2 regions of the Patulibacter ginsengiterrae genome follow, and region 1 is predicted to be linked to the other one. Evidence: riboswitches for the same ligand, from Rfam matches in the RefSeq annotation. Region 1 holds a riboswitch; the other holds the start of a gene.
What was found. A riboswitch is a leader RNA that binds a small molecule or an ion and turns the genes downstream of it on or off. The one in region 1 is predicted to bind ZMP and ZTP.
Positions count from the first base shown of each region.

Region 2: it holds a riboswitch for ZMP and ZTP, as region 1 does, so the genes downstream of both, serC (phosphoserine transaminase) here and ACVUH9_RS11350 (serine hydroxymethyltransferase) in region 1, are expected to answer to the same signal.

Region 1 is NZ_JBWDOG010000006.1:225,796-241,209, forward strand. Features, by position in the region: gene ACVUH9_RS11330 (potassium/proton antiporter) at 1-490, opposite strand, end outside; gene ACVUH9_RS11335 (rubredoxin) at 627-788, opposite strand; gene ACVUH9_RS11340 (TetR/AcrR family transcriptional regulator) at 895-1,530, shown strand; gene ACVUH9_RS11345 (glycosyltransferase family 4 protein) at 1,555-2,766, opposite strand; gene ACVUH9_RS11350 (serine hydroxymethyltransferase) at 2,824-4,107, opposite strand; ZMP/ZTP riboswitch at 4,135-4,225, opposite strand; gene rpiB (ribose 5-phosphate isomerase B) at 4,377-4,841, opposite strand; gene ACVUH9_RS11360 (L-threonylcarbamoyladenylate synthase) at 4,914-5,555, opposite strand; gene prmC (peptide chain release factor N(5)-glutamine methyltransferase) at 5,557-6,477, opposite strand; gene prfA (peptide chain release factor 1) at 6,474-7,526, opposite strand; gene ACVUH9_RS11375 (YciI family protein) at 7,707-8,045, shown strand; gene ACVUH9_RS11380 (RNA polymerase sigma factor) at 8,084-9,226, shown strand; gene ACVUH9_RS11385 (DUF1385 domain-containing protein) at 9,254-10,354, opposite strand; partial or broken gene ACVUH9_RS11390 (type B 50S ribosomal protein L31) at 10,456-10,683, opposite strand; gene ACVUH9_RS11395 (hypothetical protein) at 10,728-11,531, opposite strand; gene ACVUH9_RS11400 (ABC transporter ATP-binding protein) at 11,717-12,466, shown strand; gene ACVUH9_RS11405 (hypothetical protein) at 12,463-14,517, shown strand; gene ACVUH9_RS11410 (electron transfer flavoprotein-ubiquinone oxidoreductase) at 14,677-15,414, opposite strand, start outside.
Region 2 is NZ_JBWDOG010000001.1:15,638-31,051, reverse strand. Features, by position in the region: gene ACVUH9_RS00120 (carboxylate-amine ligase) at 1-994, opposite strand, end outside; gene ACVUH9_RS00115 (circularly permuted type 2 ATP-grasp protein) at 991-2,403, opposite strand; gene ACVUH9_RS00110 (gamma-glutamyl-gamma-aminobutyrate hydrolase family protein) at 2,481-3,254, opposite strand; ZMP/ZTP riboswitch at 3,383-3,473, shown strand; gene serC (phosphoserine transaminase) at 3,499-4,674, shown strand; gene serA (phosphoglycerate dehydrogenase) at 4,691-6,304, shown strand; gene ACVUH9_RS00095 (malonic semialdehyde reductase) at 6,356-6,982, opposite strand; gene ACVUH9_RS00090 (2-isopropylmalate synthase) at 7,221-8,873, shown strand; gene ACVUH9_RS00085 (ferritin-like domain-containing protein) at 9,043-9,768, shown strand; gene ACVUH9_RS00080 (NCS2 family permease) at 9,983-11,335, shown strand; gene ACVUH9_RS00075 (RNA polymerase sigma factor) at 11,870-12,487, opposite strand; gene ACVUH9_RS00070 (helix-turn-helix domain-containing protein) at 12,771-13,376, shown strand; gene leuC (3-isopropylmalate dehydratase large subunit) at 13,432-14,847, shown strand; gene leuD (3-isopropylmalate dehydratase small subunit) at 14,881-15,414, shown strand, end outside.

The DNA of each region.
Region 1 (15,414 bases):
GCAGCGCCGTGACCGGGTCGTTCATCCCGGCCTCCCCCTCGAGGGTCCGCGCCAACCGCCGTCGCAGCGTCGAGCCGCGGAGCAGGGCGAAGATCGCCGCGCCGTCGGTCGAGGCGACGATCGCCCCGAGCAGCAGGCCCTCGTCGAACGAGACGTCGAAGACCGCGTAGGTGATCGCGCCGACCACGACCGTCGTGATCAGGACGCCGAGCGTGGAGAGCAACGCCGCCGGGACGATCACCGGACGGATCTCGCGGACGCCCGAGGCCAGGCCGCCCTCGAAGAGGATCAGGACCAGCGCGACGAGCCCGATGTCGCGGATCAGCGTGACGTCGCGGATCTCGACGATGTTGAGCGCGTCGGTCCCCGCGACCATCCCCAGCAGCAGGAAGACGACCAGCGCTGGAACACGTAGTCGGCCGGCGAACAACGAGGCCGCGAGGCCGGCAACGAGGAGCAGCCCCGCCAGGAGCAGGATCTTCTCCAGCACCTAAAGCATCCTAACGGGCCGACGAGGCTCCCCCAGTTGCGTGTGAGGTACACGTAGGCCGAGCCGGCGCGGCCGGCAAGCAGCCGACGCCCGCAGCCACAGCCCCGTCTACGGAGACCTGCGGTCTTGGTCGGTCCTAATCGAACGGAACGAACTCGCGCTTGCGCGCGCCGCAGACCGGGCAGCACCAGCCGTCGGGGATGTCCTCGAAGGCAGTTCCGGGCGGAATGCCGCCGTCGGGGTCGCCTTCGGCCGGGTCGTAGATGAACCCGCAGGGCTCACAGATCCATTGCTGCACGCCCTAGGTATATCGAGTTCGACCGCCCTTACACCTGCTGCCACGACTCGCCGCCGCAGCCACGCGAGCCGGCGATCGGCGCTCGGTGACGCGCTAGGCTCGCTCGGTGCCCCCGACTCCCCGCAACGCCGAGAGCACCAGCAAGCGTGCCCGGGTCCAGGCCGACGTCCTGCAGGCGATGGAAGAGCTGCTGACCGAGGGCGAGACCTACGGCGACCTCAACGTCGAGCGGCTGGCCGGCCGGGCCGGGATCTCGCGGACCTCGTTCTACTTCTACTTCCGTGACAAGCGCGAGGTGCTCGAGCGGCTGACGGTGACCGTCGCCGACCAGCTCTACGCGGCGGCCGACGTCTGGTGGTCGGCGACCGGCGTCCGCCAGGACGTCCTGCGAACCGCGATCGAGAACATCTCGAACCTCTTCACCCAGCACGGGCCCCTGCTGCGCGCGATCGTCGAGGTCGGCACCTACGAGCGCGAGGTCGCCGAGCACTGGCGCGGGCTGATCGGACGCTTCATCGACGCCACCGAGCAGCGGATCATCGCCGAGCAGGCGGCCGGCAACGCGCCCGACTATCCCCCCGGCCCGACGGCGTTCGCGCTCGTCTGGGGCGTCGAGCGGACCTTCTACCAGCAGTTCGTGCAGGAGTCGGCCTACTCGACCGCCGAGCTGGTCGAGGCGCTGTCGAGCGCCTGGCTGCGGACGATCTACGGTCGGCCCGACCCGCGGGTCACGACCGCCTGAGCCGATCGCGCCGCGGATCCGCGGCTAGCGGCGCTCGTCGCGGGCGACGATCGCGGAGTGCTCGCCGGTGATCGCGTCGATCTCGCCGGTGACCAGGGCGCGGGTCACGTCGGCGTCGATCTCGGCGTCGGTCGCGTCGGGCCGGATCCGCCGCAGGCGCAGCGCGTCGATCCGGCGCAGCTTGACGATCTCGAGCACGAAGACCAGGTAGACGCTGACCGCCAGCACGATCAGCACGATCACGGCCAGGACCGACGTCCAGAGCGGGTTGAAGTGGCCGTGGTCGTCGCTGTACGGCACGAACCGCAGCGCGACGGCGAGGCTCGCGAGCGCCGCCGTCCAGGCGTAGAGGTACAGCACCGAGCGCCGTTGGCTGAAGCCGAGCCGCCCGAGCCGGTGGTGGAAGTGGTTCTGGTCCGCCGACCACGGCAACCGGCCCATCCGCAGCCGCTTCACCACCACGAAGGTGGTGTCGAGGAACGGCAGCGCCAGGATCAGCAGCGGGAACACGAGCGCCGGGACCGCGGTCGTCTTGACCGAGCCCTCGATCGCGACGGCCGCCAGCAGGTAGCCGAGCAGGTTCGCGCCGGTGTCCCCCATGAAGACCGTCGCCGGATGGAAGTTGTGGACCAGGAACCCGATCGAGGCCCCGCAGGTGACGGCCGCCAGCAGCGCCGCGTGCTTGGTCCCCAGGTCCCACGCCACGATCGCCAGGGCGACCGCCGCGATCGCGCAGACGCCGGCGGCCAGCCCGTCGATCCCGTCGGACAGGTTGACGACGTTCATCACGACCACGAAGCCGAGCACCGTCAGGACCGAGGCGAAGTCGCCGAGGTGGATCGCCCCCAGGAACGGGAGCGTGATGTTCTCGACCACCAGCCCCTGGGAGACCGGGATCATCGCCGAGGCCGCCTGTCCCGCCAGCTTCGCCAGCGGGTGCAGGTCGAAGCGGTCGTCGGCCGCGCCGACGATCACGATCGCCAGCCCGCCGAGCAGCACCGAGTGGAGCTTGTCCTGCCAGGCGGCCGAGTCCGGCATCACCAGCAGGACCCCGGCCCCGACGCCGATCGCGATCGCGATCCCGCCGAGCAACGGGGTCCCCCCGCTCGCGACGCCGCGGCCGCGAGGCTGGTCGACGGCGCCGACCGCCCGGGCGAACCGAGCGACGAGCGGCGTCAGGAGGGCCGTCACCGCGAAGGCGATCAGCAGCCCCACGAAGGGGTCACGCCAGTTCATCGGCCTCGAAGCCTAGAACGCACGGCGGTTGCCCCGAAGGTGATCGAGCGCGTGATATCAGCCCAGCTGGGTGTAGAGCGGGTATTGGTCGGCGACGGCGCGGACCCGCGCGGCCAGCTCGACGCGGGCCGCCTGGAACTCGTCCTCGGTCGCCGCCAGGGCGGTGGCGATGACCTTGCCGACCTCGCGGAAGGCGTCGACCGTCAGGCCGCGGGTGGCGAGCGCCGAGGTGCCGACGCGCAGGCCGCTGGTGACCATCGGCGGGCGCGGGTCGAACGGGATCGCGTTGCGGTTGACGGTGATCCCGACCTCGTGCAGGCGGTCCTCGGCCTGCTGGCCGTTGAGCTCGCTCTCGCGCAGGTCGACGAGCACCAGGTGCACGTCGGTCCCGCCGGTCAGGACGTTGAGGCCGCCTCCGGCCTCGAGCAACTCGCCGGCGAGCACGCGGGCGCCGTCGATCGTCCGCTGCTGGCGCTCGCGGAACTCCTCGCTCGCGGCGATCTTCAGCGCGACCGCCTTGGCCGCGATCACGTGCTCCAGCGGACCGCCCTGCTGACCGGGGAAGACGGCCTGGTCGATCTTCTTCTGGTGCTCGGCACGGCAGAGGATGATCCCCGACCGCGGGCCACCGAGGGTCTTGTGGACGGTGGTCGAGACGACGTCGGCGTAGGGCACCGGCGACGGGTGCAGGCCGGCGGCGACCAGGCCGGCGAAGTGGGCCATGTCGACGAAGAGCAGCGCGCCGACCTCGTCGGCGATCTCGCGGAAGCGCGGGAAGTCGAGCTGCCGCGAGTAGGCCGACCAGCCGGCGACGATCATCTTCGGCCGCGTCTCGCGGGCGATCCGCGCCACCTCGTCCATGTCGATCCGGGAGGTCTCGCGGTCGACCTCGTAGGCGACGATCTCGTAGAGCCGCCCCGAGACGTTCAGCTTCATCCCGTGGCTGAGGTGGCCACCGTGGGCCAGCGAGAGGCCCATGATCCGGTCGCCCGGCTGGAGCAGCGCGTGGTAGACGGCGTTGTTGGCCTGGGCGCCGGCGTGCGGCTGGACGTTGGCGTGCTCCGCCCCGAACAGCTCCTTGGCGCGGTCGATCGCCAGCTGCTCGACGATGTCGACGTACTCGCAGCCGCCGTAGTAGCGACGGCCCGGGTAGCCCTCGGCGTACTTGTTGGTCAGGACCGAGCCCTGGCACTCCAGGACCGCCTGCGGCACGAAGTTCTCCGACGCGATCATCTCGAGCGTCTGCTGCTGGCGGTGGAGCTCGGCGGTGACCGCTTCGGCCACCTCGGGATCGACCTCGGCCAACGAGGCGTTGAAGAAATCTGCGGGCAGGTCGGACACGGGCGTCTCCTCGAGAACGTGCAAACGGTTCGGTGCCCAGGCGCGCGGCAAACTGCGATCCAGCGGTGTCGCTTCCCGGTGGTCCGTTCCACCCGTGGCGCCAGTTACGACGCCGCCAATCCTACCGATCGGCCCCGACCACGCCGCGCGGGTGGCACCAACGGCGAACCGCGATCGTGGTCGACACCGGAAGCACCGCGCGCGGCCCGCGACCCGGCCGGCGGATCCCGGCGCGGCGGGCAGCAGCCGTGATCAGGCTGCCGCGGCGATCAGGCGGCGGGCGGCGTGCCCGCGCCGCCCCGCTCGACGTCGGCGATCTCGTCGACGCGGCGCTCGTGGCGTCCCCCGTCGAACTCGGTGGCGAGGAAGGCGGAGACGATCGCGTCGGCCGTGACCCCGTCGATCCGCGCCTCCGAGAGACCGAGGACGTTGATCCCGTTGTGGCGCCGCGCCATCGTCGCCTCGTCGGCGTCGTGCGCGTTGACGGCGCGGATCCCGTCGATCTTGTTGGCCGTGATCGTGACGCCGTTGCCCGAGCCGCAGACGAGCACGCCGCGCTCGGCGTCCCCGGCCGCGACCAGGCGCGCCGCCTTGGCCGCGTACTGCGGGTAGTCGGTCGACTCGGCCGACGTCGTGCCGGCGTCGATCACCTCGTGACCCTGGCTCCGCAACGTCGTCTTGACGTGCTCCTTGAGCGTGAACCCGGCGTGGTCGGAGGCGACGGCGATCCGCATACCCGGATCGTACGGTGTCGGGCCGAGGTCGGGCGTGCCCGGGCGGCCGTGCGAAACCGGTCCGCGCCACGCTCAGGCGCCCAGGGCCGCGGCGATCGCCGCGGCGGGCACGGCGCCCTCGCGCACGATCCGCCACCCGCCCGAGCGATCGTCGGGCAGGCCGCGCAGGTCCACGATCGTCGAGGCGGTGCCGGGCCGTTGCCCACCGTCGAGCTCGACCTCGCAGCCGGCCCGGATCGCGGCCGGGACGGCGTCGATCCGGGACGGGGCCGGCTCCCCGGCCAGGTTCGCGCTGGTCTGGACGACCGGCGGTGCGAGCACCGGCACCGCGAGCCGCGGCACCCGCACCCCGAGCGTGCCCCGGTCCGCGCCGACCGCGACCGGATAGCGCCCGGCCGGGTTCGGCACCAGCACGCCCACCGGCCCCGGGAGCAGCGCCCGCAGGGCGTCGAGGACGACCTCCGGCACGCCGTCGCCGCCGAGCAGATCGAGCACGTCGGCGAGCGACCAGAACAGGACCGACGACGGCTTCGCCGGATCCCGCCGCTTGAGGGTCGCGATCCGACGGACGGCGTCGGGGTGGCGCGGATCGGCCGCGAGCCCATAGACGGTCTCGGCCGGGAACAGCCCGATCCCGCCAGCGGCGGTGACCGTGGTCAGCTGCGCGATCGCCTCGGGCGACAGCGGCAGCACGTCCTCCGCCCCGCCGAGCACCTCAGGCCCCCGCGGAGCCGGTCGCCCCGGACGCGCCGTCGACGTCGGGGTCGGCCGCGGACGCGGGGCGCCCGACGACGACCCGTCCGATCCCGGCCAGGTCGTCGCGGACCTCGGTCCGGACGAAGCCGTGCTCGTGGGCGAGCGCGACCGTCGCCGGCGGCTGGCCCTCCCCGACCTCGATCGCGATCAGGTCGGCACCCGCGTCGCGTGCGGCGGGCAGCAGTCGGCGGACGACGTCGAGCCCGTCCTCACCGCCGAACAGGGCCAGGCCCGGATCGTGCCGGACGACCTCCGGCGGCAGCGTCGCGCGGTCGGACTCAGGGATGTACGGCGGGTTCGAGAGGACCGCGAGGAAGCCGGGGGCCGCGGGCGTCCCGCGGCCCAGCGTCTCCCCCAGCCCGGCCAGCAGGTCGCCCTCGTGGAAGCGGACCGCGAGGCCGAGCCGTGCGGCGTTGGCGCGGGCGACGTCGAGCGCGTCGGCGGAGATGTCGGTCGCGTGGACGACCAGGTCCGGCCGCTCGTGGGCGAGCGCGAGCGCGATCGCGCCGCTGCCGGTGCCGACGTCGATCACCGTCGCGCCGTCGGGCAGCTCGAGGCCGACCTCGACCAGCAGCTCGGTCTCCGGCCGCGGGATCAGGACCCGCCGGTCGACCTCCAGGTCGAGGTAGCGGAAGCCACGGACCCCGAGCAGGTGGGCGACCGACTCGCGCTCGTCGGCGCGGCGCCGCTCGAGGTCGTCGAGCTTCCGCGCCTGGGCGTCCGTCAGCGGGTGGTCCGGCGACAGGAACAGCTGCGCGCGGGTCTGCTCGAGGACGTGCGCGACCAGCAGCTCGGCGTCCAGCCGCGGGGAGTCGATGCCCGCTTCCTCGAACCGCGCGGTCAGCCGCCGGATCGTCGCCCCGACCCGCGGCTTGGTCACGACTCCGCGGTCGCCAGCTGCTCGAGCAGCCGGCGCTTCTCGTCGGCCTGGAGCCCGCCGGTGAACTCCTCCAGCTCGCCCTCGAGGATCGATTCGAGCGCGTACTTCGTGAGCTTGATCCGGTGGTCGGTGACCCGGCCCTCGCCGAAGTTGTAGGTGCGGATCTTCTCCGCCCGGTCGCCGCTGCCGACCTGCGCGCTGCGGGCCGCCGACTGCGCCGCCTGCTGCTCGGCCATCGCGTGCTCGTAGAGCCGCGCCCGCAGCACCCGGAGCGCCTTCTCGCGGTTCTGCAGCTGCGACTTCTCGTCCTGCATCGAGACGACCACGCCGGAGGGCTTGTGCGTGATCCGGACCGCCGAGTCGGTGGTGTTGACCGACTGACCACCCGGGCCGGACGAGCGGTAGACGTCGATCTGGAGGTCGCTCTGCTCGATGTGGATGTCGACGTCCTCGGCCTCGGGCAGGACCGCGACGGTGCAGGTCGAGGTGTGGATCCGGCCCTGGGTCTCGGTCGCCGGAACGCGCTGCACGCGGTGGGTGCCGGCTTCCCACTTGAAGACCGAGAACGCGCCGTCGCCCTTGACCGCGAACGTGTACTTGCCGTCGGAGACCTGCAGCGGCTCCGTCTTGAACCCGCGACGCTCGGCGTACTTGGTGAGCATCCGGTAGATGTCGCCGGCGAACAGGTCGCCCTCCTCGCCGCCCGCGCCGCCCTGGACCTCGACGATCACGTCCTTGTCGTCGTTGGGGTCCGGATCGACCATCGCGACCCGGATCTCCTCCTCCAACTCGGTGATCCGCGCCTTGGCGGTGTCGAGCATCTCGCGCAGCTCGGGGTCCTCGTCCTCGGCGAGCATCTCGCGCGCTCCGGCCGCGTCGTCGGTCGCCCGCCGCCACTCGCCAGCGAGCCGAACCGCGTCCTGCATCCGGCGGTACTCGCGGCCGACGTCGGCGTAGCGCTTGCGATCCCCGATCACCACGGGATCGACGATCTGGGACTCGAGGTCGGCGAACCGCGCTTCGATCTGGTCAACCAACGCTTCGATCACAACAACCGAGCGTACTGCCTGGCTGCCCGCGACCTTGCCCAGGATCCCCCGGACGTCCAGCGGTCGGCGAGCATGGGCAGGCCGGTCGACGCCATCCCTACGGCAATCTTGAGCCCCGCTGTCCCCGTTCGCCGTTCCCGTTCGTCTCCTAGGTAGAACCGTTCAACGAGGAGCACCTCCATGAAGTACGCCCTGCTGATCCACACCTCCCGCAAGATGCCGACCGGGACCCCCGACGCGGCCGCGGCCGCGATCTCGGCCGAGTACCAGGCGATCTACGACCTGCCCGGCGTCTACGCCGGCGACCAGCTGCAGCCCGTCCAGACGGCGACGACGGTCCGCGTCCAGGACGACCGACTGCTGACCACCGACGGCCCGTTCGCGGAGATGAAGGAGGTCTTCGCCGGCTATTACCTGGTCGACGTCGCCGATCTCGACGCCGCGCTCGAGATCGCTCGTCAGGTTCCCGCGGCCCGGATGGGCGGCGCCGTCGAGGTCCGCCCGCTGGTGGAGCGGTAGCCCTGCTCGACCGGGTCTTCCGCGACGAGTGGGGCCACGTGGTGGCCTCGCTCACCGGCTTCCTCGGCGACGTCGATCGTGCCGAGGAGGCCGCACAGGAGGCGTTCGCCGTCGCGGCCGAGCGCTGGCCGCGGACGGGCGCCCCGGAGCACCCGACCGCCTGGCTGATCGCGACGGCGCGCAACCGCGCGATCGACCGGATCCGCCGCGAGCGGACGCTGGCGACCAAGACCCAGCTGCTGGCGGCCGAGATCCCGGAGCCCACCGTGGACTACGACGAGACGACGGTCTTCCGCGACGAACGGCTGGAGCTGTTCTTCACCTGCTGCCACCCGGCGCTGGCGACCGAGGCCCAGGTCGCGTTGACCCTGCGGACCCTCGGGGGCCTGCGGACCGCCGAGATCGCCCGGGCCTTCCTCGTCCCGCAGGAGACGATGAAGCGGCGCCTGGTGCGGGCCAAGGGCAAGATCCGCGACGCCGGGATCCCCTTCCGCGTGCCGCCCGCCCACCTCCTGCCCGACCGACTCGGTGCGGTCCTCAGCGTCGTCTACCTGATCTTCAACGCGGGCTTCGCCGAGCGGCCCGAGCTGGCTACCGAGGCGATCCGTCTCGGACGGGCGCTCACCGAGCTGCTGCCCGACGAGCCCGAGGTCCGGGGCCTGCTCGCGCTGATGCTGCTGCACGACGCTCGCCGGGACGCCCGCGTCGTCGCCGGCGAGCTGGTGCGGCTGGAGGACCAGGACCGCCGGCGCTGGGACCTCGCCCACGTGGCGGAGGGCCGTGCCCTGCTCGACCGCGCGATCGCCCTCCGCGGTCCCGGGGCGACCGGGGCCTACGTGCTCCAGGCCGCGATCGCCGCCCTCCACGCGGACGAGCCGCGCGACTGGCCGCAGATCGCCGTGCTCTACCGGACGCTGCTCGACCAGACCGGATCGCCGGTCGTCGCGCTCAACCACGCGATCGCGGTCGCGATGGCCGGGGATCCCGCGGCGGCGTTGGGGCTGGTCGACGGGCTGGCGCTCGACGCCTTCCCGTACCTCCACTCGACCCGCGGCGAGCTGCTGCGTCGCCTCGACCGCCCCGACGAGGCGCGCGCCGCCTTCGAGCGTGCGCTCGCGCTCACCACCACCGACCTCGAGCGCCGCTTCCTCCAACGCCAGCTCGCCGACCTGCGCGGCTAGTCGGGCACCCAAGACCGCGCGCGGCCGCTAGGCGGCTACTTCGATGCCCACGAGGTCGCGGCCCTTCGCCGCCCGCGGGTCCTCGCGGGCGAGCACCGCGCGCAGGCCGGCGATCGCGACCGCGAGCTGGTCGTGGTCGGGCTCGCGCGTGGTCAGCCGCTGGAGCTGCAGGCCGGGCCACATCACCAGCTGCACGACCCGGTTGCCCCGGTGCCGGCCGGCGAACTTGATCGCCTCGAACGAGAGCCCGATGATCAGCGGGATCCCCAGCACGCGACTGGCGAACAGCCAGTACCACTCGGGCAGCCCGAGCGGCGCGAAGACGAAGATCGCGACGATCATCACCACCAGCAGGAAGCTCGTCCCACAGCGTGGATGCAGGCGACTGAAGCGGGCGGCGTTCTCCGGCGTCAGCGGCAGTCCCGCCTCGTAGCACGCGATCGTCTGGTGCTCGGCTCCGTGGTACTCGAAGACCCGCCGCAGGTCCGCCATCCGCGTGATCAGGACCAGGTACCCGATGAAGATCGTCGTCCGCACGATCCCCTCGACGAGCCAGAACAGCCAGCCCGATCCGAGCTGGTCCTTGATCAGGCTGGTCAGCCCGACCGGGGCGAGGAAGAAGAGGCCGACGGCGAGCGCGATCGCGCCGAGCATCGCGATCACCCAGGTGCCGGTGGCGATCTCCTCCTCGGCCTCGTCGGTCTGCGCGTTGGCGGCGATCCGCAGCGCGCGGAAGCCCATCCGCAGCGCCTCGCCGAGGGCGACGACCCCACGCAGGACGGGGAGCCGCAGGATCCGGCGGCGGGCGAGGACCGATCGGAACGGGAAGACCTGGACGTCGATCTCACCCGCCGCGGCCTCACCGGAAGGCAGCACGCCGTCGACGAGCTGCTCCGGGAGCGGCTTGCGGACGGCCACCGACCACGTACGAACGCCGCGCATCATGACGCCCTCGATCACGGCTTGGCCGCCGACGGGGGCATCCTGCTGCGCGGCGTAGGAGACGTCGGCGGAAGCGCGCGACGTCGGGTGCGCGGGCCGGCGCGGCCCGCGACTGGTGTCGCGCTCGTCCGTCGACCGCGGGGCGTTCTGGTCGAACGGTCCGCGGTCGCCGGGGCGCGACGGCACTACGCGTCCTGCGGGGCCTCGGCCTCGGAGCTGGCCGCGGCGGCGGGCTTCGCCTCGGTGGCCGGCTTGCTCTCTTCGCTCTCGGCCTGGCGCTTGGCGGCACGACGGCGGAAGCGCTCGACGCGACCGGCGGTATCGACGATCTTCTGCTTGCCCGTGTAGAACGGGTGCGAAGCGGAGGAGAGCTCGACGTCGATGACCGGGTAGGTCACGCCGTCCAGCTCGATCGTCTTCGAGCTCTTGGCCGTCGACCGGGTCAGGAAAATCGCCCCCGCGCCAGCGTCGCGGAACACGACATGATCATACTCGGGGTGGATCTCAGTCTTCATCGCCGAAGCAGGATATCAGTCGTCGTCGGTCCGGGATCGGCCCGTCAGCGCGTCGCCGGGCTACAGGCCACCAGCCGGCTGTTGTCCCGCTCGTTCTGCTCGTCGACCAGCCCGTCCGGATCGACCGTGACCGTGAGCGGCTGACCGCTCACGCACCGCCGACCGGGCACCAGCTCGGTCTCGAAGGCGGACGTCGGCCGGAAGCTGGTTCGCCCGAGCAGCTGGCCGCCCTGCCGGACCTCGAGCACGACGTCGACGTTGCGCAGCGTCTCGAACCGGGCGGCGGAGACCGGCACCCGGTAGACGACCTGCCCACCGGTGGTGCCCGGGGTCCAGCCGATGCTCCCCAGGACCATGAGGTTCGGCCGCAGGTCCGTGATCGGGCACGACCGACTGGTGCGGATCGCCGTCGTCTTGCCCGCCGGGGTGATCCAGCGGTAGCTGACCCGCAGCCGGTAGCTGTTCCCGGGCCGGAGACCCCGCACGGTGATCTTGCGGACCATCTTGACCGAGCCCGACTGGGCGTCCTGCCAGGTCCCGAGCCCGTCCGGTGACTGGGCGCCCTTGAGGGTCGTCCAGCGGCCACGGGGCGCCTGCTCCTGGATCTGCGCCCGGAAGCCGTAGCTGGTCGCCTTGTGGGTGAACTCGCGCAGGCCGACGGTGAACGCGGCGGCCCGTGCCTGCGGGTCGGCGACCGAGGTCGTGCAGGCGCCACGCGTGACGTAGGCGTTCGACGTGCTGACCGTCGCGGCCGAAGCCGAGCCGGTGGCGACGAGGAGCAGGCCGGCGACCGCCGCCGGCAGGGCCAGCGACGGGAACGAGCGACGAAGCGAAGAGACGTAGGGCACGGGCACCAGGGCGAGGCGGAAGGGGGAGCTTGCGGTCCGAGCATCATGCCGGACCGCTGCCCTCTAGAACCGGCGAGTCGGTCGGTAGTTGCGCCAGCGTCGTACCGAAGACCGTCCGCGAGACGGAGGACGGTTCCCCCTCACGACCGATGTGGGTGGAGCCCGCGCGGCCCAGGCTCCGGAGCATGACCCGAACCACGTCCCCCGAGGCACGCCCGTCGCCGGACGACCCGCGCGCTGCCCACGACCCGATCCTGAGCGGGCGCGGACTCCGCAAGCGCTACGGCGAGGCGACCGTCCTCCACGACGTCGACGTCGACGTCCACCGGGGGCGGGCGCTGGCGATCGTCGGCCCCTCCGGCTCCGGCAAGTCGACGCTGCTGCACGTGCTGGCCGCCGTCCTGCCGCCCGACGCGGGCCAGGTCGCGCTCGACGGACGCCGCGTCGACGACCGCAGCGAGAAGGTCCGCGCCGGGCTCCGCCGCTCGACCTTCGGCTTCGTCTTCCAGCAGGGCCTGCTCGTGCCCGAGCTCGACGCCGACGAGAACGTCGCGCTGCCGTCGCTGCTCGGTGGCGTCCGTCGCGGGGCGGCACTGGCCGCCGCGCGGAGCTGGCTCGACCGGCTCGGGATCGGTGACCTCGCCGGTCGCCGCCCCGGCGAGATGTCCGGCGGCCAGATGCAGCGCGTCGCCGTCGCCCGCGCCCTCGCCCACGAGCCGACGGTCGTCTTCGCCGACGAGCCGACCGGCGCGCTCGACGTCGACACCGCCGCCGAGACCGCCGACCTGCTGTTCGCCGCGACCCGCTCCTCCGGGGCCGCGCTGGTCGTGATCACCCACGACATGACGCTCGCCGCCCGCGCCGACGAGGCGGTCTCGATCCGCCGTGGCGTGCTGGAGCCGGTCCGCCTGAGCAGCGCCGGGGTCGCGGCGTGAGCCCGCTCGCCTTCGCCGCCCGGATCTGGCGGCGTGACCGGACGACACGGCGGGCCGCCGTCCTGACCGCCGGGGCGATCGCGATCACCACCGCGCTGATCGTGATGCTCTCGTCGGTCCCCGGTGCGCTCGAGCAACGCGCGCAGCGGACGGCGTGGCGGGTCGTCGACCCGACCAAGCTCGCCCAGCCCAGCGGCGACGACCCGCGGGTCCCGCTCGACCGCGCGGCGGTGCTGTTGGCCAACACCACCTACGAGGTCGGCGGGCGCCAGATCCAGCAGGTCAACGTCGCGCAACGCCAGCCGGTCGCGGCGCCGGACGGGCTGCCGGTGGTCCCCCGCGCCGGCGCGGTGCTCGTCTCCCCGGCGGTCGCCCGGATGCTCCGCGGGCCCGACGGCGACGCCGTGCGCGCCTCGCTCCCCGGACGGGTCGTCGGGACCCTCGGCCGGGCGGCCCTGACCGGGCCGGACGAACGGGTGGTGGTCGCCGGTCGCAGCGTCGCCGCCGTCCGCGCGATCGAGGACGCCGACCCCGACACGCTGGTCGTCGGCCTGCCCGGGCTCCGCGGGATCCCGGCCCAGGCGGCGCCGCTCTACGTCGCGCTCGTCTGGATCGGCCTCGGACTGCTGGTGCTGCCGGCGATCGCGCTCGCGATGCAGATCGCGCGGCTGCTCGCCACCCGCCGCGAGCAACGCAGCGCGGCGCTCCAGCTGGTCGGTGCCGACCCCTCCTGGACCCTCCGCGCGGCCGTCGCCGAGACCACCGCCGCCGCGGCGGTCGGAAGCCTGATCGGGGTCGTGATCGGCGTGCCCGTGGCGCGGTTCGCCCTCGGCCGGGTCTCGTTCAACGGGACCACCTGGTTCGGCGGCGACCTGACGCCCCCGCTCGCGGCGGTCGTCGTCGCGCTCGTCGGGCTCCCGCTCCTGACCGCGCTGGCGACGGCCGCCGCGCACCGTCGCAGCGGCAGCCCGCTCGGCGCGATCCAGCGCCACCGCCCGCGGCGGCTGAGCGCCGCCCGCCTGCTGGCGCTGCCGGTCGCCGCCGGGCTGATGCTGTGGGGCATCACCACCCTCGACGACGGCGGCTCGGTGCTCCCGATCCTGATCGCGCTGACCGCCGTGGTGGCCACGACCGCGATCGTCGGGCCGCTGGTCGTGCTCGCCTTCGGGCACCTGATCCGGCTGCTCTGGCGGCGCCCGGCGACGCTGTTGGCCGCGCGCCGGATGATCGACGAGCCGCGCGCGGTCTGGCGGATCGCCAGCGGCCCGGTGCTCGCGGCGTTCGTCGTCGCGACGATGCTCGGGGCCACGCCCTCCGCCAAGCAGGCGACCGCCGGCGAGGGAACCGCCTGGGAGCGGCAGCACGTGCGGGCCGGGGTCCCGGCCGCCACCGCGACGACGGACGTCGCGGCGGTGCGAACCGCGCTCCGCGAGCAGGGCGACCGACGCCCGGTCCTGCTGGTCCGGCGCGACGAGGGCGGCGCCTGGCGGCCCGTCGCCCCAGGCCGCTCCCTCTCCGATCACGACGGCGGGTTCGCCGTCGCCGTCCCGGCCGGCGCTGACCGGGCCGCGGGCGACCGGGCCTCGGCCGCGCTGGTCCGCGCGCTCCCGGGGGCGGCGGTCGCCGGCGACGAGCGGGCCGAGCCGAGCGCGGCGAGCGCCGACGCGGTGATCGCCGGGGCGATCGGCACGCTGCTGCTGTCGTCGCTGCTGGCGGCACTGGCGACCGCGGTGACCTCGGTCGGCACGGTCCTCGACCGACGCCGGACGCTGGCCGCCCTGCGGATGGCCGGCACGTCGGTCCCGGTCCTGCGGCGAATGATGCAGCGCGAGGTCGCGCTGCCGACGACGATCGGCGTGCTCGCCTCCGGCGGCGGCGGGGTCCTGTTCGCCGCCGGCCTGCTGCTGATCGGCAACCTCGATCCGGTCAGCGTGATCAACCTCCCGCTGGTCACCGCGCTGGCGGTCGCGGTCGCGTTGCCGGTGCTCGCGGTCCGCGCCGCCAGCAGCACGATCGAGCGGGTGACCGCGGGCGGGCCGTCCGCGGAGTGACCCGCGGGCGGGCCGCCACGGCCGACGGAGCCGGGCACCGCCTGCGGTCCCGGGTCCCGAGTCCCGGGCCCCGGCCCCGGAACGACGAACGGCGCCGTGGAAGCTCCACGGCGCCGTCGGTCCAGCGGTCGGCGGGGCGCTGGTGCCCCGCAGCGACGCTCAGGTGATCTGGTACGCGGGGCCGTCGCCGCCCTCGGGCGGGGTCAGGCGACCGCCGCGGGCGGTGATCGCGCCGCACTGCACGCAGTTGGTGTAGTTGACGGTGACGTCGACGAAGCCCTCGGCCGGCTGGTCGTCCTCGATCTCGTACACCCCGGCCGGGCACATCCACTTCCAGGCCTCGGCCACGTCTCGCGGGACGCGCTTCTCGATCCGGATGTGGCTCGGCGCGTCGTCGCGGGTCGCGTTGCCCGTGATGAAGACCGACGACAGCTTGTCGAAGTAGTACTTGCCGTCCGGCTGCGGGTAGCGGTCGCTCATCGGCGCGTCCGGCACCGCCACGACCTGCTCCGCGTCGCGGTGCAGGGTCGGCTTGCCCCCGGGCAGCTTGCCCTTGGTGATGAAGTCGAGCCCGGACAGCCCCGCCCCGACGACCAGACCGTGGGCGTCGAGGATCGGCCGGTTGTTCTTGACCTCGCGCATCGTCTTGCCGACGAGCGAGTCCTCGATCGCCTGCTCGTAGCTGCTGAAGTCGTTCGACCCGGCCTTCAGCTGCTTGAAGATCTCCTGCGCGGCGAGCTTGCCGGCCTCGATCGCCAGGTGCACGCCCTTCAGGCGGGCCATGTCGACCATCGCCCCGCCCTCGCCGGCGATCACGGCGCCGGGCACCGAGAGCTTCGGCTGGGACAGCAGACCGCCGGACTGGATCGCCTTCGCGCCCCAGGCGGTGCGCTCGCC
Region 2 (15,414 bases), on a different contig from region 1:
GCGGCAGCAGCTCGGCGATCCGGTCCGCGACCGGCACCCGGATGCCCTCGGTGGCCACGATCAGCTTGGCGTGGACGCCGTCGCGGGCGGCGACGAAGCGGTTCTCCTCCCAGATCTCCTGCGGCGCGAACGACGCCTCCTCCGCCCACGCCTCGTGCAGCTCCATCCGCGCCAGGCACTGGACGAGCGCGACCAGCGAGGCGGTCGCGTCGAGGTCGGTCTGGGCGTCCATGATCCGGATCTCGAGCGTGCCCAGGCGCGGCTGCATCCGCACGTCCCACCAGAGGTAGGTCGAGTCCGGGAACGCCTCGCAGTCGACCAGCAGGTCGACCGCGGCCACCCACTCGGCGTAGGACTCGAAGCGGCGGGGGATGCCGACCCGCGGAAAGGCCTGGAAGAGCGGCGTACGGGCCGAGGCGAGGCCGGTGTCGCGGCCCTGCCAGAACGGCGAGTTGGCCGAGAGCGCCAGCAGCAGCGGCAGGTGGACGCGCATCCGGTTGAAGATCTGGACGGCGGAGTCGGCGTCGGGCAACGCCACGTGCACGTGCAGCGCGAAGGTCGGCTCGCGCCGGGCGAGCTCGCGCATCGAGCCGTAGACCTCGGCCTGCCGCTCGCCGCCGCCGACGGCCGTCTCGCGCCAGATCGCGAACGGGTGGGTGCCGGACGAGGCGACGGTCAGGTCGAGCGGCTCGCAGGTCTCGCGGAGCGCCGTGCGCAGCTTCCGCAGCTCGCCGACGGCGGTCGCGACGGTCTGGTGGATCCCGGTCTCGATCTCGATCGCGGCGGCGTGGGTCTCGGGCGAGACCTGCGCGCGGACCGCCTCGGGCAGCCGGGGGAGGACCTCGTCGGCCGCCTGCGCCAGCGCCCAGTCGCCCGGCGAGAGCAGCATCACCTCCTCCTCGACGCCGACGGTGAACGGGGCGGAGCCGCGATGCTCCGGCCACGCCGACCACGAGCCCGCGGCCGTGTCGTCCTTGCGCACGCCGCCGCTCATGAGCGCACCCACGTGTCCTTGGCGCCGCCGCCGCGCGACGAGTTCACGACCATCTCACCGTCGTCGAGCGCGAACCGGGTCAACGCGCCGGGCAGGGTGCGCCAGCCGCCGCGGCCGTCGGCGAGCACGAACGGCCGCAGGTCGACGTGCCGCGGCAGCAGCCGGCCGTCGATCGCGGTCGGGTGGGTCGAGAGCACGACCGCCTCCTGCGCGATCCAGGCCGCCGGATCGGTGCGCACGGCGTCGGTGACCGCGCGCAGCGCCGCGCGATCGGCCTGCGGACCGATCGTCACGCCCTCGCCGCCCTGGCCGTCGCGGGGCTTGAAGACGAGCTGGTCGGCCCGGTCGATCGCGGCCTCGCGCTGCCGCGGATCCTCGAGGTCGTACCCGGCCAGCCCGGAGAGGATCGGCGGCTCCCCGCAGAAGAACCGGATCAGGCCGTCGACGTAGGGGTAGACCGCCTTGTCGCCCGCGATCGCGGCGCCGGGTCCGTTCATCAGGCCGAGGGTGCCCGCGCGCAGCGGACCCAGCAGCAGCTCGCCGACGGTGCTGAGCCGGCCGTCCTTGCCGCGGAGGCTGGTGTCGTCCGTCCTCCGGTAGACCGCCGAGACCGGGGCCCCGCCGTCTCGCAAGAGGAGCCGGTCGCCGCGTGTCCGCAGCTCGTCGGGCAGGACGAGCGGGACCCCCATCAGCCCGGCGAGCTGCTGGTGCTCCCACCAGGCGGTGTTCGCCGGGCCGTCGGAGAGCAGCACCGCCGCACCGGGGTCGGCGCCGGCGGGGGTGGTGTTGCGGAGCGCGGTCAGCAGCGCGGGCCCGAGCTCGTCGTGGAGCGAGCGGACGTCGGCGGGCACGCCGATCGCCGCGTCGACCGCGGTGCGGGCTGCCAACAGGTACGCCAGCCCGGACGGGGTCCGGCAGTTGTCCTCGAGCACCCGGAAGCTGCCCGTGGCGTCGCGCACCAGGTCGGGTCCCGTGATCGCGATCCGCACGCCGGCGGCGAGCGTCGGGCCGTCGAGGTCGGCCTCGGCGGCGGGGGAGCGCTCGACGACCGACGCCGGGACGATCCCCGCGTCGATCGAGCGGCGCTCGCCGTGGACGTCGGCGACGAACGCGTCGAGCGCGCGGGCACGTTGGGCCAGTCCCCGTTCCAGCCGTCGCCACTCGTCGGCCTCGATCACCCGCGGCACCGGATCGACGGCGAACCGCTCGGCGTCCTCGCCGAAGCTGATCCCGAGCCGGTCGATCTCCGCGGCGACCCGCTCGACCGCGTCCGGCAGACCGATCCGGTCGAGCGCGTGCAGCGCCGCGGCGTGGGAGTGGCGGAGCACGCCGTTCGCGTCGACCGCCTCGTCCCACGCGTCGGGGGCGCGCGCATCCGGTGCGTAGCGGGGGAGGGAACGGAGGGGCATGACGTCACCCGTGCCCGTTCTGGGGCCGCGGTACGCCTTGCGTGGCCGTTCGTTGCGTCCGCCGCGGCGCGCGTCGTTCAGCGGGCGATCCGCGCGTCCCGTGCGGCGGCGACGAGACCGCGGAACAGGCCCAGCTGTCGCGGGTCGGCGACCAGCGACTCGGCGTGCCACTGGACGCCGACCAGGAACGAGCGATCGCTCGCCTCGACCGCCTCGATCACGCCGTCCGGCGCCCAGGCGACGACCCGCAGACCACGGCCGAGCTCGCGGATCGCCTGGTGGTGGAACGAGTTGACGTCGAGCACGGACGGTCCCTCGTCCGACGCCAGGCCGGTCAGCTCGGCCACCAGCGAATCGCCGTCGACGGTCACGTCGTGGCTGGTCCGCGTGCCGGGCGTGGTCTGCCGGTGATCGACGGGCGACGGCCGTTCGCTCGGCAGGTCCTGCCAGAGCGTGCCGCCGCGCGTGACGTTGACCAGCTGCATCCCGCGGCAGATCGCCAGGATCGGCATGCCGCGCTGCTCGGCGGCACGGACGAGGTCGCACTCGGCGCGATCGGCCTCGCGCTCGACCGGGCCGAGCTGCGGGTGCGGGTCGGCGCCGTAGAGCGCGGGATCGACGTCCGGCCCACCGGAGACGAGCAACGCGTCGAGCCGGTCGAGCAGCGCGGCCCCGCCGAGGCTCATCGGCGGCAGGACGACGGGGACGCCACCCGCGGCGGTGACCGCATCGGGGTAGTCCATGCCGAGCGAGAGCTTGCGCTGCGGCGGCTCCGACTCGGGCGCGGGGATCGTGCGCTCGGGCGTGAACAGCTCCGCGGTGGTGATGCCGACGAGAACGGGATCGGACACATGTTGCAACCTACCCGGGCGGGTGCTGCGCCCCGCTCCGCCGGGATTTGCGGCCGCCGGCGCGTGTCCGTCCGGTGCACCCGGCCCGGGTTCGCCGAGAACCTGGTCGGTGCTTCGCTAGACTGCTGCCTTGCCGCCGCGACTGGCGTCTGCACCGGGGTGGAATCGACCACCAGGGAGCGGCGGCATCGAACACCGCCGCGCGCCTGGGCACCGACATCCCTCCTGAACACCGAGGAGCAGCATGACCGGACCCAGCACGAACAACGCCGCTACGGCGATCACCCTTCCCGACGAGCTCAAGCCGGCCGACGGCCGCTTCGGCTGCGGCCCGTCGAAGGTGCGTCCCGAGCAGATCACGGCGCTCGCCGAGCGTGGCGCGGCCCTGATGGGCACGTCGCACCGCCAGGCGCCCGTGAAGAACCTCGTCGGCCGCGTCCGCACCGGCCTCCGGGAGCTCTTCCAGCTGCCCGAGGGCTACGAGGTCGCGCTCGGCAACGGCGGCGCGACCGCCTTCTGGGACGCCGCCGCCTTCGGCCTCGTCCGCGACCGTGCGCTGCACCTGACCTACGGCGAGTTCTCGTCGAAGTTCGCCAGCGCGACCAAGGGCGCGCCGTTCCTCGGCGACCCGACCGTCGTCTCGGCCGATCCCGGCGCCGCGCCCGACCCGGTCGCCGCGGCCGCCGTCCTCCAGCAGGACGAGGTCGAGCCGGTCGACGCGATCGCCTGGGCCCACAACGAGACCTCGACCGGCGTGATGGTCCCGGTCCAGCGGGTCGGCAGCGGCGACCAGCTGGTCCTGATCGACGCGACCTCGGGAGCCGGCGGCCTGCCGCTGAACGCCGCCGACGCCGACGCGTACTACTTCGCCCCGCAGAAGTGCTTCGCCTCCGACGGCGGGCTCTGGCTCGCGCTGCTGAGCCCGGCGGCGCAGGAGCGGATCGAGCAGATCGCCGCGAGCGACCGCTGGATCCCGGACTTCCTCTCGCTGAAGACGGCGCTGGACAACTCGAAGAAGGACCAGACGTACAACACCCCTGCGGTGGCGACGCTGTTCCTGCTCGCCGAGCAGATCGACTGGTTCAACGAGAACGGCGGGCTCGACTTCGCCGTCGGCCGCACGACGGCCTCCTCGAGCCACCTCTACGCGTGGGCCGAGAAGACGTCCTACACGACGCCGTTCGTCGCCGCCCCTGCGAATCGCTCGCTGGTCGTCAGCACGATCGACTTCGACGACAGCGTCGACGCGGCCGCGGTCGCCAAGACCCTGCGCGCCAACGGCGTCGTCGACGTCGAGCCGTACCGCAAGCTCGGTCGCAACCAGCTGCGGGTCGCGACGTTCCCGGCCGTCGACCCCGCCGACGTCCAGCAGCTGACCGCATCCATCGACTACGTCGTCGAGCGGCTTCCCGCCGCCTGACCCAAGGAACCGACACATGACCCGCACGCCCAAGGTCCTCGTCAAGGAGAAGGTCGGCCCGTCCGGGATCGACGCCCTCCGCGACGCCGGTTTCGAAGTCGACCTCGGCATCGACTGGGACGACGACACGTTCCTGTCCAAGCTGCCGGAGTACGACGGCGTCCTGATCCGCTCGGCGACCAAGTTCACGCCCGAGCTGCTGGCCGCCGCCACCAACCTCAAGGTCGTCGGCCGCGCCGGCGTCGGCGTCGACAACGTCGACATCGAGGCCGCCACCAAGCGCGGCATCATCGTCGTCAACGCGCCGCAGTCCAACGTCGTCACCGCCGCCGAGCACACGGTCGCGCTGATGATGGCGCTGGCCCGCAACATCCCGCAGGCCAACGCGTCGATGCACCAGGGCAAGTGGGAGCGCTCGAAGTTCTCCGGCGTCGAGCTGTACGGCAAGACGATCGGGATCATCGGCTTCGGCCGGATCGGGCAGCTCGTCGCCGAGCGTGCCCAGGGGCTCGCGATGCGCGTCCTGGCGTACGACCCCTACGTCGCGGCCGAGCGCTACAAGGAGCTGGGCGTCGAGAAGGCCGCCGACAGCGACGAGATCTACGCGCAGGCCGACTTCATCACCATCCACCTGCCGAAGACGCCGGAGACCGCCGGCTGGCTCGGCGCCGAGGCGTTCACGAAGGTCAAGCCGGGCGTGCGCGTCCTGAACGTCGCCCGCGGTGGCTTGATCGACGAGCTGGCGCTGAAGGACGCGCTCGACAGCGGCCAGGTCGGCGGCGCGGCGCTCGACGTCTTCCCGTCCGAGCCGGTCACCGAGCATCCGCTGCACGGCTACGACAACGTGATCCTGACGCCGCACCTCGGGGCGTCGACGGCCGAGGCGAACGATCGCGCCGGCTTCCAGGCCGCCGAGCAGATCGTCGCCGCGCTCAGCGGCGGCACGGTGATGACGGCGGTCAACGCACCGGCCGTCGGCCGCGAGGACCTCGAGATCCTGCGTCCGTTCCTGCCGCTGAGCACGCGGCTGGGCCGGATCGCGGTCGAGCTGGCCGGCGGCTCCTCGATCGACGGGATCGAGGTCGAGGTGCTGGGCCGGATCGCCGAGCGCGACGTCCGTCCGCTCTCGCTGGCCGTCCTCCGCGGCGTGCTCGAGGGCTGGACCGAGGAGTCGGTCAACGACGTCAACGCGCCGTCGATCGCCAAGGAGCGGGGGATCGAGGTCTCCGAGACCACCCGCACCCAGGCGCGCGACTTCACCGACCTGGTGCGGGTGACGGTCGTCTCCGACGGCGTCCGGCACCGCGTGGTCGGCACGACGCTCGGGCGTCACGCCCGCGCGCACCTGCTCGAGGCGTGGGGGCAGAGGTTCAACCTCCAGCTCGAGGGCAACATCCTGATCCTCCGCTACGTCGACCGGCCCGGGATGGTCGGTCGGATCGGTGGGCTGCTGGGCGACGAGGGCGTGAACATCGAGCAGGCCGCCGTCGGCTACCACCAGGACGAGGAAGGCACCCGCGGCACCGAAGCGGTGATGGTGATCACGACCGACAAGCCGGTCGCGCCCGCCGTCCTCGCCGGGATCCTGGCCCAGGACGACTTCGCCGACGGGCGCACCCTCACGCTGTAGAGCGGGCGATCGGTGGGGCCAGGACCGCGGTCGCGGCCCTGGCCCACCCGCTCAGATTGTCGTGACGACCTCGTGGTGCTCCAGCCGCGGGGACCGCGGGAACCAGGCGTCGGGCCCGGGGTGGCCGATGTTGACCACGACCAGCGACTGCCGGTCGCCCTCGGGGAACAGCTCGGCGTCGAGTCCGGCGCTGTCGAAGCCGGCCATCGGGCCGGCGGCGAGGCCTGCCGCGCGGACACCGAGGATGAAGTAGCCCGCCTGGAGCGCGCCGTTGAAGCGGGCCATGCCGACGGCCGCCTCCGGGTTGCCGGCGAACCGGGCGCCGCCACCGGGCATGTGCGGGAACAGGCGATCCCAGTTCTCGTAGAAGCGCGTGTCGGCGGCCAGCACGGCGGTCACCGGGGCGGCCTCCGTCTTGGCCCGGTTGCCCTCGCTCATGTGCGGGAGCAGGCGCGCCTTGCCCTCGGGCGAGCGGACGATCACGACCCGCAGCGGCTGGGTGTTGGCGGCGGTCGGGGCCCACTGGACGAGGTCGTAGATCGCCTGGATCTGCTCGTCGCCGACGGGCTCGTCGGTGAAGCTGTTGGCGGTCCGGGCCTCGCGGAAGAGGAGGTCCTGGGCGTCGCTGGGCAGGGCCAGCAGGTCGCTGTGCGTCGGGGAGGTGGGAGAGCTGCTCATCCTTCCACTACAGCATAAGCGGACCACGGCCCGTTTAGGCCTCGGGCTGGTGCCTGGTCGGCCTCCGTTCGAGGTGCGGGGAGGACGCTGGTACGATCGAAGACGTCATGGCGCTGTGCCTCGACCTCTCCCTGCTGCTTCTGCTCCCCCCTCGGGGGGAATAGCGCGTGGCGGCCGCATGTAGCCGCGAACCACTACCGAGCAGGCCCTGAGGACGAAGCACACGAGAGGACCACGCATGACCATTCCCGCTGACCCGAACCGGGTCGTCATCTTCGACACCACGCTGCGCGACGGCGAGCAGTCGCCGGGCATCTCGCTCAACACGACCGAGAAGCTCGAGATCGCCCACCAGCTGGCGCGCCTCGGGGTCGACGTGATCGAAGCGGGATTCCCGATCGCGTCCCCCGGCGACTTCGAGGCGGTCCAGGCGATCGCGCGCGCCGACTTCGGCCCCGACCGCCCGGTGATCGCCGGCCTGGCCCGCGCGCAGCCCGGCGACATCGCCCGCGCGGGAGAGGCGATCCGCGAGGCGGCCGCCGACGGTCGCGGACGGATCCACACCTTCATCTCGACGTCGGACATCCACATCGAGCACCAGATGCGCAACACCCGCGCCGACGTGCTGGAGGGGGCGAAGGCGGCGGTCGCGCACGCCAAGTCGCTGGTCGACGACGTCCAGTTCAGCCCGATGGACGCGACCCGCTCGGATCCGGAGTTCACCGCGCAGGTGCTGCAGATCGCGATCGACGAGGGCGCGACGACGATCAACGTGCCCGACACCGTCGGCTACGCGACGCCCGACGAGTACGCGGCCTTCCTCGCCCAGCTCTACGAGTACACCCCGGCGCTGGCCGACGTGGTCCTCTCCGTCCACTGCCACGACGACCTCGGTCTGGCCGTCGCCAACTCGCTGGCCGGGGTCGCCGCCGGGGCCCGGCAGGTCGAGTGCGCGGTCAACGGGATCGGCGAGCGGGCCGGCAACGCCGCGATCGAGGAGGTCATCATGCTGCTCGAGACGCGGCGCGACCGGCTCGGCTACACCACCGGTGCGGTCACCACCGAGATCGCGCGGACCAGCCGGCTGGTCTCGCGCCTGACCGGCTACGCGGTCCCGCCGAACAAGGCGATCGTCGGCCGCAACGCCTTCAGCCACGAGTCCGGGATCCACCAGGACGGCGTGCTCAAGGAGCGATCGACCTTCGAGATCATGGATCCGGCGGCGATCGGCATCGACGACGTCGAGCAGCTGGTGCTCGGCAAGCACTCGGGCCGCGCGGCGCTCAAGGACGCGCTGGAGAAGCTCGGCTACACGCTCGACGGCGAGGCGCTGCGGCAGGCGTTCGGCCGCTTCAAGCAGGTCGCCGACCGCAAGAAGCAGGTGACGGCGATGGACCTCGAGGCGCTGGTCGCCGACGAGCTGCGCGAGGAGCCCCAGGTCGGGAGCTTCCAGCTGGTCAGCTACGCGGTCGAGGCGAGCGCCGACGCTCGTCCGCCGCACGCCCGGGTCGTCGTGACCACGCCGGAGGGCGACGAGCGGCACGGGTCGTTCACCGGCGACGGGCCGGTCGACGCGGTCTTCCGGGCCCTCGACGCGGCGGTAGGGGTCGACGCCCGGCTCCGCGAGTACCGGGTCGAGGCGGTCACCGGCGGGCAGGACGCGCTGGCCCAGGCCTCGGTCGTCGTCGAGCTGGGCGCCCCCGGCGCGGTGCGCTCCGAGCTGCCGGGCGTCACGGGCGGCGAGCGCGTGACCGGCGCCGGGCAGGGGGTCCACACCGACACGATCCGGGCCTCCGGGATCGCGTACCTGCGGGCGCTCAACGCCGGGCTCCGGCGGATCGCCGTCGCGGACGCCGTGGTGTCGGCGGCCACGCTCGAACCGACCCCCTAGCGCGCGGCAAGGCGTCCGGAGCCGGGGGAGCCCGTACGGGCACCGGTTGCGGACGCCGTTCGCGAGCCATCGACCCAGGAGTGCATCCGAATCCGGCGGGTGGTCGTTCCAAGACCACGAGAGGCCGCTCACCGCGGCGTTCGAAACCACCGAACTTCAGGAGAGCCCTGTGTCGCACCACATCAATCTGGACAAGCTCGACGTCAACGGCGACGTTCGCGAGACGGCGGAGAGTGCCGGCTTCGATCGCGGCACGTTCCTCCGCAACGGGGCGTTGGCCGGGGTCGGCGTGGTCGCGGGGGCGTCGATCTTCGGTCTGCCCTCGATCGCCGACGCGAAGATCTCGTCGACCCGGCCGTCGACCAGGAACGACATCAAGATCCTCAACTACGCGCTCACGCTGGAGTACCTGGAGGCGGCCTTCTACGCCGCCGCGGTCTCGCAGAACGACTTCGCCTCGCCCGAGCTGAAGCAGTTCGCGACGATCGTCGCCGACCACGAGGCCAAGCACGTGACGTTCCTCGAGAAGGGGCTCGGCAAGGCGGCCGTCAAGGCGCCGACGATCGACATGGCGGCCGCCGGGACGGCGATCTCCCCGGCCAACTTCGGCGCGACGGCGATGGCGCTGGAGGACACCGGCGTCGCCGCCTACGCGGGCCAGGGACCGAACCTCAAGACCCGCGCCTACGTCAAGGCGGCGCTCTCGATCCACTCGGTCGAGGCACGCCACGCGGCCTGGATCCGCTACATCCTCGGCGGCGGCGCCCCCGGAGCCGACCCGAAGTCGTACCCGGCGCCGGCCACCTTCGACAAGCCGAAGAGCGAGGCGGCGGTGCTCAAGATCGTCGGCAGCACGAAGCTCGTCGCCGGCGGAATCGAGCTCGACAAGATCTAGGATCGGCGGGCGCCAGCCCACCGAGACGCGTGCGCCGCGGCGGACGCGCGGGCATCACGCACGACACGGGCCCCGGTCGCGACCGCGACCGGGGCCCGTGTGCCTGCCAGGGCCAAGCACTTCGGGCGCCGTTCGCCCTACCCTTGCTTGCTCCACTGCGGTCGCCCGGGGCCGGCTGCGGTGATCCCCCGTTCGACGCCCCGACGAGGACCTCATGGATCGCTTCTTCCGCATAAGCGAGCGGGGCAGCTCGGTACGCACCGAGGTGCTCGCCGGGCTCGCCACGTTCGCGACGATGGCGTACATCCTGGCCGTCAACCCAGCCATCCTCGGTGGCGTGGCCGACGGGACCGGGCTCAAGCTCGACCACACCCAGCTGGTCACGGTCACCGCGCTCGTCGCCGGCCTGATGACGATCGCGATGGGCCTGTTCGCCAACGTGCCGATGGCGCTCGCGGCCGGGCTCGGCATCAACGCGTTCGTGGCCTTCACCCTGGTCGCCGGCAAGGGCCTCGACTGGCCCGAGGCGATGGGCGTGATCGTGATCGAGGGCGTGATCATGCTCGTGCTCGTGATCGCCGGTCTGCGCGAGGCGATCATGAACGCGATCCCCGACTCGCTCAAACGGGCGATCGGCGCCGGCATCGGGCTCTTCATCGCCTTCATCGGCCTGGTCAACTCCGGGATCGTCGAGCACCCGAAGGACGGCGGCACGATCGTCGCGCTCGGCCATGACCTGGCGAGCTGGAACACCCTGGTCTTCGTGGTCGGCCTGGTCGCGATCGGCGTGTTCGTCGCCCGCGGCATCCCGGGCGCGCTGCTGCTCGGGATCGTGCTGGCGACGGTGCTCGCGATCGTCGTCAACGCGATCGCCAGCGGCACGCCCGTGCCCGGCGCCGAGCTGCCCAGCTCGGTCACCGCGACACCGGACTTCGGGCTCGTCGGCGACATCTCGTTCAACATCTTCGACACGCTCGGCGTGGCCGCCGCGGCGGCCGTGATCGTGGCCGTGCTGATGGCCAACTTCTTCGACGCGATGGGCACCGCGCTGGCGATCGGTCGCAAGGCCGAGCTGACCGACGAGCAGGGGCGGCTGCCGATGCTGCGCCGGGTGCTGCTGGTCGAGTCGGCCGGGGCGATCGTCGGCGGCGCCGCCTCGGCCTCGTCGAACACGATCTACGTCGAGAGCACCGCGGGCGCCGCCCAGGGCGGCCGGACGGGCCTGGCCAACGTCGTCACCGGCGTGCTGTTCCTGGTCGCGATGTTCCTCTCGCCGCTGGCGTCGGTGATCCCGTCGGCCGCGACCGGCCCGGTGCTGGTCGTCGTCGGCGCCCTGATGATCGGGCAGATCGCCGAGCTCGACTGGGACGACATCGGGATCGCGCTGCCCGCGTTCGTGACCGTCGTGCTGATGCCGTTCACGTACTCGATCGCCAACGGCGTCGGCGCCGGGATGATCCTGTTCGTCCTGATCGCCGTGCTCCGCGGACGCTGGCGCGAGGTGCACCCGCTGCTGGTGGTGGTGGCGGCGATCTTCGTCTGGTACTTCATCCACGGCACCGTCTAGGAGGTGGTCTGAGGCGGCCGTGGACGCTTCGCATCTCGGCACGCGCGACGCTCGGCAGTGCTGGCGCACAGCTCTCGCGTCGCGCGCACCGACCCTGCTTGGTCCACGAACGCCTCGCCTCCCAACTCGCGGGGTCGGTAGTGCTCTCGCGTCGCGCGCGCCGACCTGCTTGGTCCACGACCACCTCAGACGCACCTCCGCCGCTTTGGTGTTCGACCGCCTTTCCCACGAACGCCTCGCGTCCCAACTCGCGGGGTCGGTAGTGCTCTCGCATCGCGCGTACCGACCTGCTTGGTCCACGACCACCTCAGACGCACCTCCGCCGCTTTGGTGGCAGTGCGTCTCAGCGGGGCCCGGAGCGCGGGCGTCGCCAGACGGCCGCCGAGGCGCGCCGGAGTGGGCTGCGCCAGGTCGCGCGTCCGGTGATCGCCGTGTGGGCCTGACGCACGGCGGTCTCCGAGCGGACCGGCGGCTGTGCCTCGCGGATCGGGGCGAAGAGCGCGCGGAACGCGTCGTCGTCCTGCGTCCGCCGCCTCACTGGTCGCCTCCGGCCGGCGCGTCGGCCTGGTCGAGCGCGAAGCGGAGCGTCGCCCGTCCGCGGGCCAGCAGCGAGCGGACGGTGCCGACCCGCCACCCGAGCGCGCGAGCGATCGCGCGATCGTCGAGGTCGTGCACGTACCGCAGCGTCATCGCCGCGCGCTGGCGGGGCGGGAGTCCCGCCAGCAGCCGCCGCGCCGGACCGGTGTCCGGGCCGCGGTCGTCGGCGGCCGCCGGGGTCGGCTGCCCGAAGTCGTCGTCGGCGGCCCGGCGGGCGGTGCGCCGACGGGCCTCGGTGATCGCGGCCCGGACGGCCGTCCGGTGCAGCCAGGCGTCGAGCGCGGCGGGATCGCGGAGCGTCGCCGCGCGCCGGATCGCCGCGATCGCGACCTCCTGGGCGACCTCGGCGGCGAGGTCCTGGTCGCGGATCACCGCGAGGGCGGTGCGGTAGGAGAGCTCCAGCGCCCGCTCGGCGACGCGCTGGGTGTGGGGTGGAGGGAGGAACGGGTCCGCGGGCCCGGCGGTCGCGGACGGCTCGACGGTGCGGGGGAGCGCGGGAACCGGGCCGGCGGGCGGTGGCCCCGGCACGCTCCGCGGGCTGACGGTGTCGGGCATCTACGACATAGAGCCGATTGGCGGGCGGTTTTGTTGCGCGAGTTGCCGATCCTGGACGCTGCGCATCGCCGAGGGGCCCGGGGCGCGCAGGGAGGGCGCCGTCGCCTGCGCGTCCAGCGGCGGGAGGGCGAGGACGAGACGACGCGGGCCCGCCACCGCCAATCCGTGTCCGCTGGTGTCTGCAAAGGGCACCGGGTCAACCTACCGACCCCGCCTCGCGATCGCCGCAGTCGCACGATCGTTCGCTTGAGCGCACGCTTGTACGTGATACCGTACGAGGGGCATGGCGACCACCCCTCTCATCCCGGTCGCGGACGACGAGCGGATCCAGATCGGTCCGCGGGTTCGCGCGCTGCGAGACAACATGGGCCTGTCGTTGCGGGATCTGGCCGAGCGCTGTGGCGTGTCGGCCACGACCCTGAGCCAGGTCGAGCGGGGGGAGACCTCGCCGACGCTGCAGGTCGCCGCCCGGATCGCGACCGGCCTCGGTCTGCGCCTGAGTCAGCTGCTGCGGCTCGACGAGGGCGGATCGGTGACGATCGTGCACGCGGACGAGCGCCGCCGCGGAGGCTCGCCCAAGCGCGGGCACGTCGTCGAGATCCTGACTGCGCCGCTGCCCGGTCAGCGCAGCGAGCTGACCCGCCACGAGCTGCGAGCCGGCGCCCGCACCGGCAACGTCGGCGACCCGCCGATGCACGAGCCGGGCACCCGCGAGATCGTGCTCGTCGAGCAGGGCGCGCTGCTCCTCCACTGCGACGGCGTCGACCATCCGCTCGTCGCCGGCGACTGCGTCACCTTCGACGCGGATCTCCCGCACCACTTCGAGAACCCCGGTCCCGACGGCGTGGTCTTCCTCGCCGTGGTCAACGCCGGACTCCGTCGCAGCTGACGGACGACCACCACCCTCACGTAGCCGCACCACCCTCCACCCTCACGAGCCGCATATGCCGAAGACACTGTTCGACAAGATCTGGGAGTCCCACGAGGTCGCCGACGGGCTGATCTACATCGACCTCCACCTGCTGCACGAGGTCACCAGCCCGCAGGCCTTCGAGGGCCTGCGCCTGGCCGGCCGGACGCTCCGCCGCCCCGACCGCACGATCGCGACCGCCGACCACAACGTCCCGACCGACGGCACGCCCGTCGCGGCCCGGATCAAGGACCAGCTCTCGCGGGTCCAGGTCGAGACGCTGGAGGACAACTGCGCCGAGTTCGGCGTTCCGGTCTTCTCGCTCGGCTCCAGCCGCCAGGGCATCGTCCACGTCGTCGGTCCCGAGCAGGGCCTGACCCAGCCGGGCATGACGATCGTCTGCGGCGACTCGCACACCGCCACCCACGGCGCCTTCGGCGGCCTCGCCTTCGGGATCGGGACCAGCGAGGTCGAGCACGTGATGGCGACCCAGTGCCTGGTCCAGAAGAAGCCGAAGTCGATGCGGATCACGTTCCAGGGCGACCTGCCCTTCGGCGTCACGGCCAAGGACATGATCCTCGGCGCGATCGGCCAGATGGGCGTCGACGGCGCGGTCGGCCACGTCGTCGAGTTCGCCGGTCCCGCGATCGAGCAGCTCTCGATGGAGGGCCGGATGACGATCTGCAACATGACCATCGAGGGCGGCGGCCGCGCGGGCATGGTGGCCCCGGACCAGAAGACCTTCGACTACGTCCAGGGCAAGCCGGCCGCGCCGAAGGGCGCCGACTGGGACGCCGCGCTGGCGCAGTGGAAGCAGCTCTACACCGACGAGGGCGCGAGCTTCGACCGCGAGATCGTCGTCGACGTCACCAAGCTGACCCCGCGCGTGACCTGGGGCACGACCCCGGACATGGTCGTCGGGATCGACGGCAACGTGCCGACGCCGGAGAGCTTCGACAACCCGGACGAGCGCGGCCAGGCCGAGCGCGCCCTGGAGTACATGGGGCTGGAGGGCGGCGAGTCGATCGAGGACATCAAGATCGACCGGGTCTTCCTCGGCTCCTGCACCAACGGGCGCCTGGCCGACCTGCAGGCCGCGGCCGAGGTCATCAAGGGCCGCAAGGTCGCCGACCACGTCTACGCGATGGTCGTCCCGGGCTCGGTCCAGGTCAAGATCGCCGCCGAGGCCGAGGGCCTGGACAAGGTCTTCACCGAGGCCGGCTTCGACTGGCGCGGCGCCGGCTGCTCGATGTGCCTGGGGATGAACCCGGACGTCCTGCAGCCCGGCGAGCGCTGCGCGTCGACGTCCAACCGCAACTTCCAGGGTCGTCAGGGCAAGGGCGGGCGCACGCACCTGGTCTCGCCGCAGATGGCCGCCGCCGCGGCGATCGCCGGCCACTTCGTGGACGTGCGCAGCTTCGACCCCGCCAACGAGCCGGCCGCCGTCTAGGCGCCCAGCGAACTTCGAGAGCAAGGACCCACCATGGATCCCGTGAACATCATCGAGGGCGCCGTCTCGGACCTGCCCCGTGACGACGTCGACACCGACCAGATCATCCCCGCCCGCTTCATGAAGCGGGTCGAGCGGACCGGCTTCGGCGAGTACCTCTTCCACGACGCCAAGCAGGCGCCGGACTTCAACGTCGAGATCGGCAACCCGATCCTGACCAGCGGCGCCAACTTCGGCTCCGGCTCCAGCCGCGAGCACGCCCCGTGGGCGCTCGAGGACGCCGGCTTCCGGGCGATCATCGCGACCTCGCTGGCGGACATCTTCTACTCCAACTCGACCAAGGTCGGGCTGCTGCCGGTGCAGCTGAAGGAGGAGGAGGTCCGCAAGGTCGCCGCCGCCGGCGACGCCAAGATCGACCTCGACGCCCAGACGGTCACCGCCGGTGGAGAGGTCTTCTCCTTCGACATCGACCCGGACACGAAGTACCGGCTGCTCAACGGCCTCGACGACATCGGCCTGACGCTTCGCCAGGGCGAGATGATCGACAAGTTCGAGGGCGATCGCGAG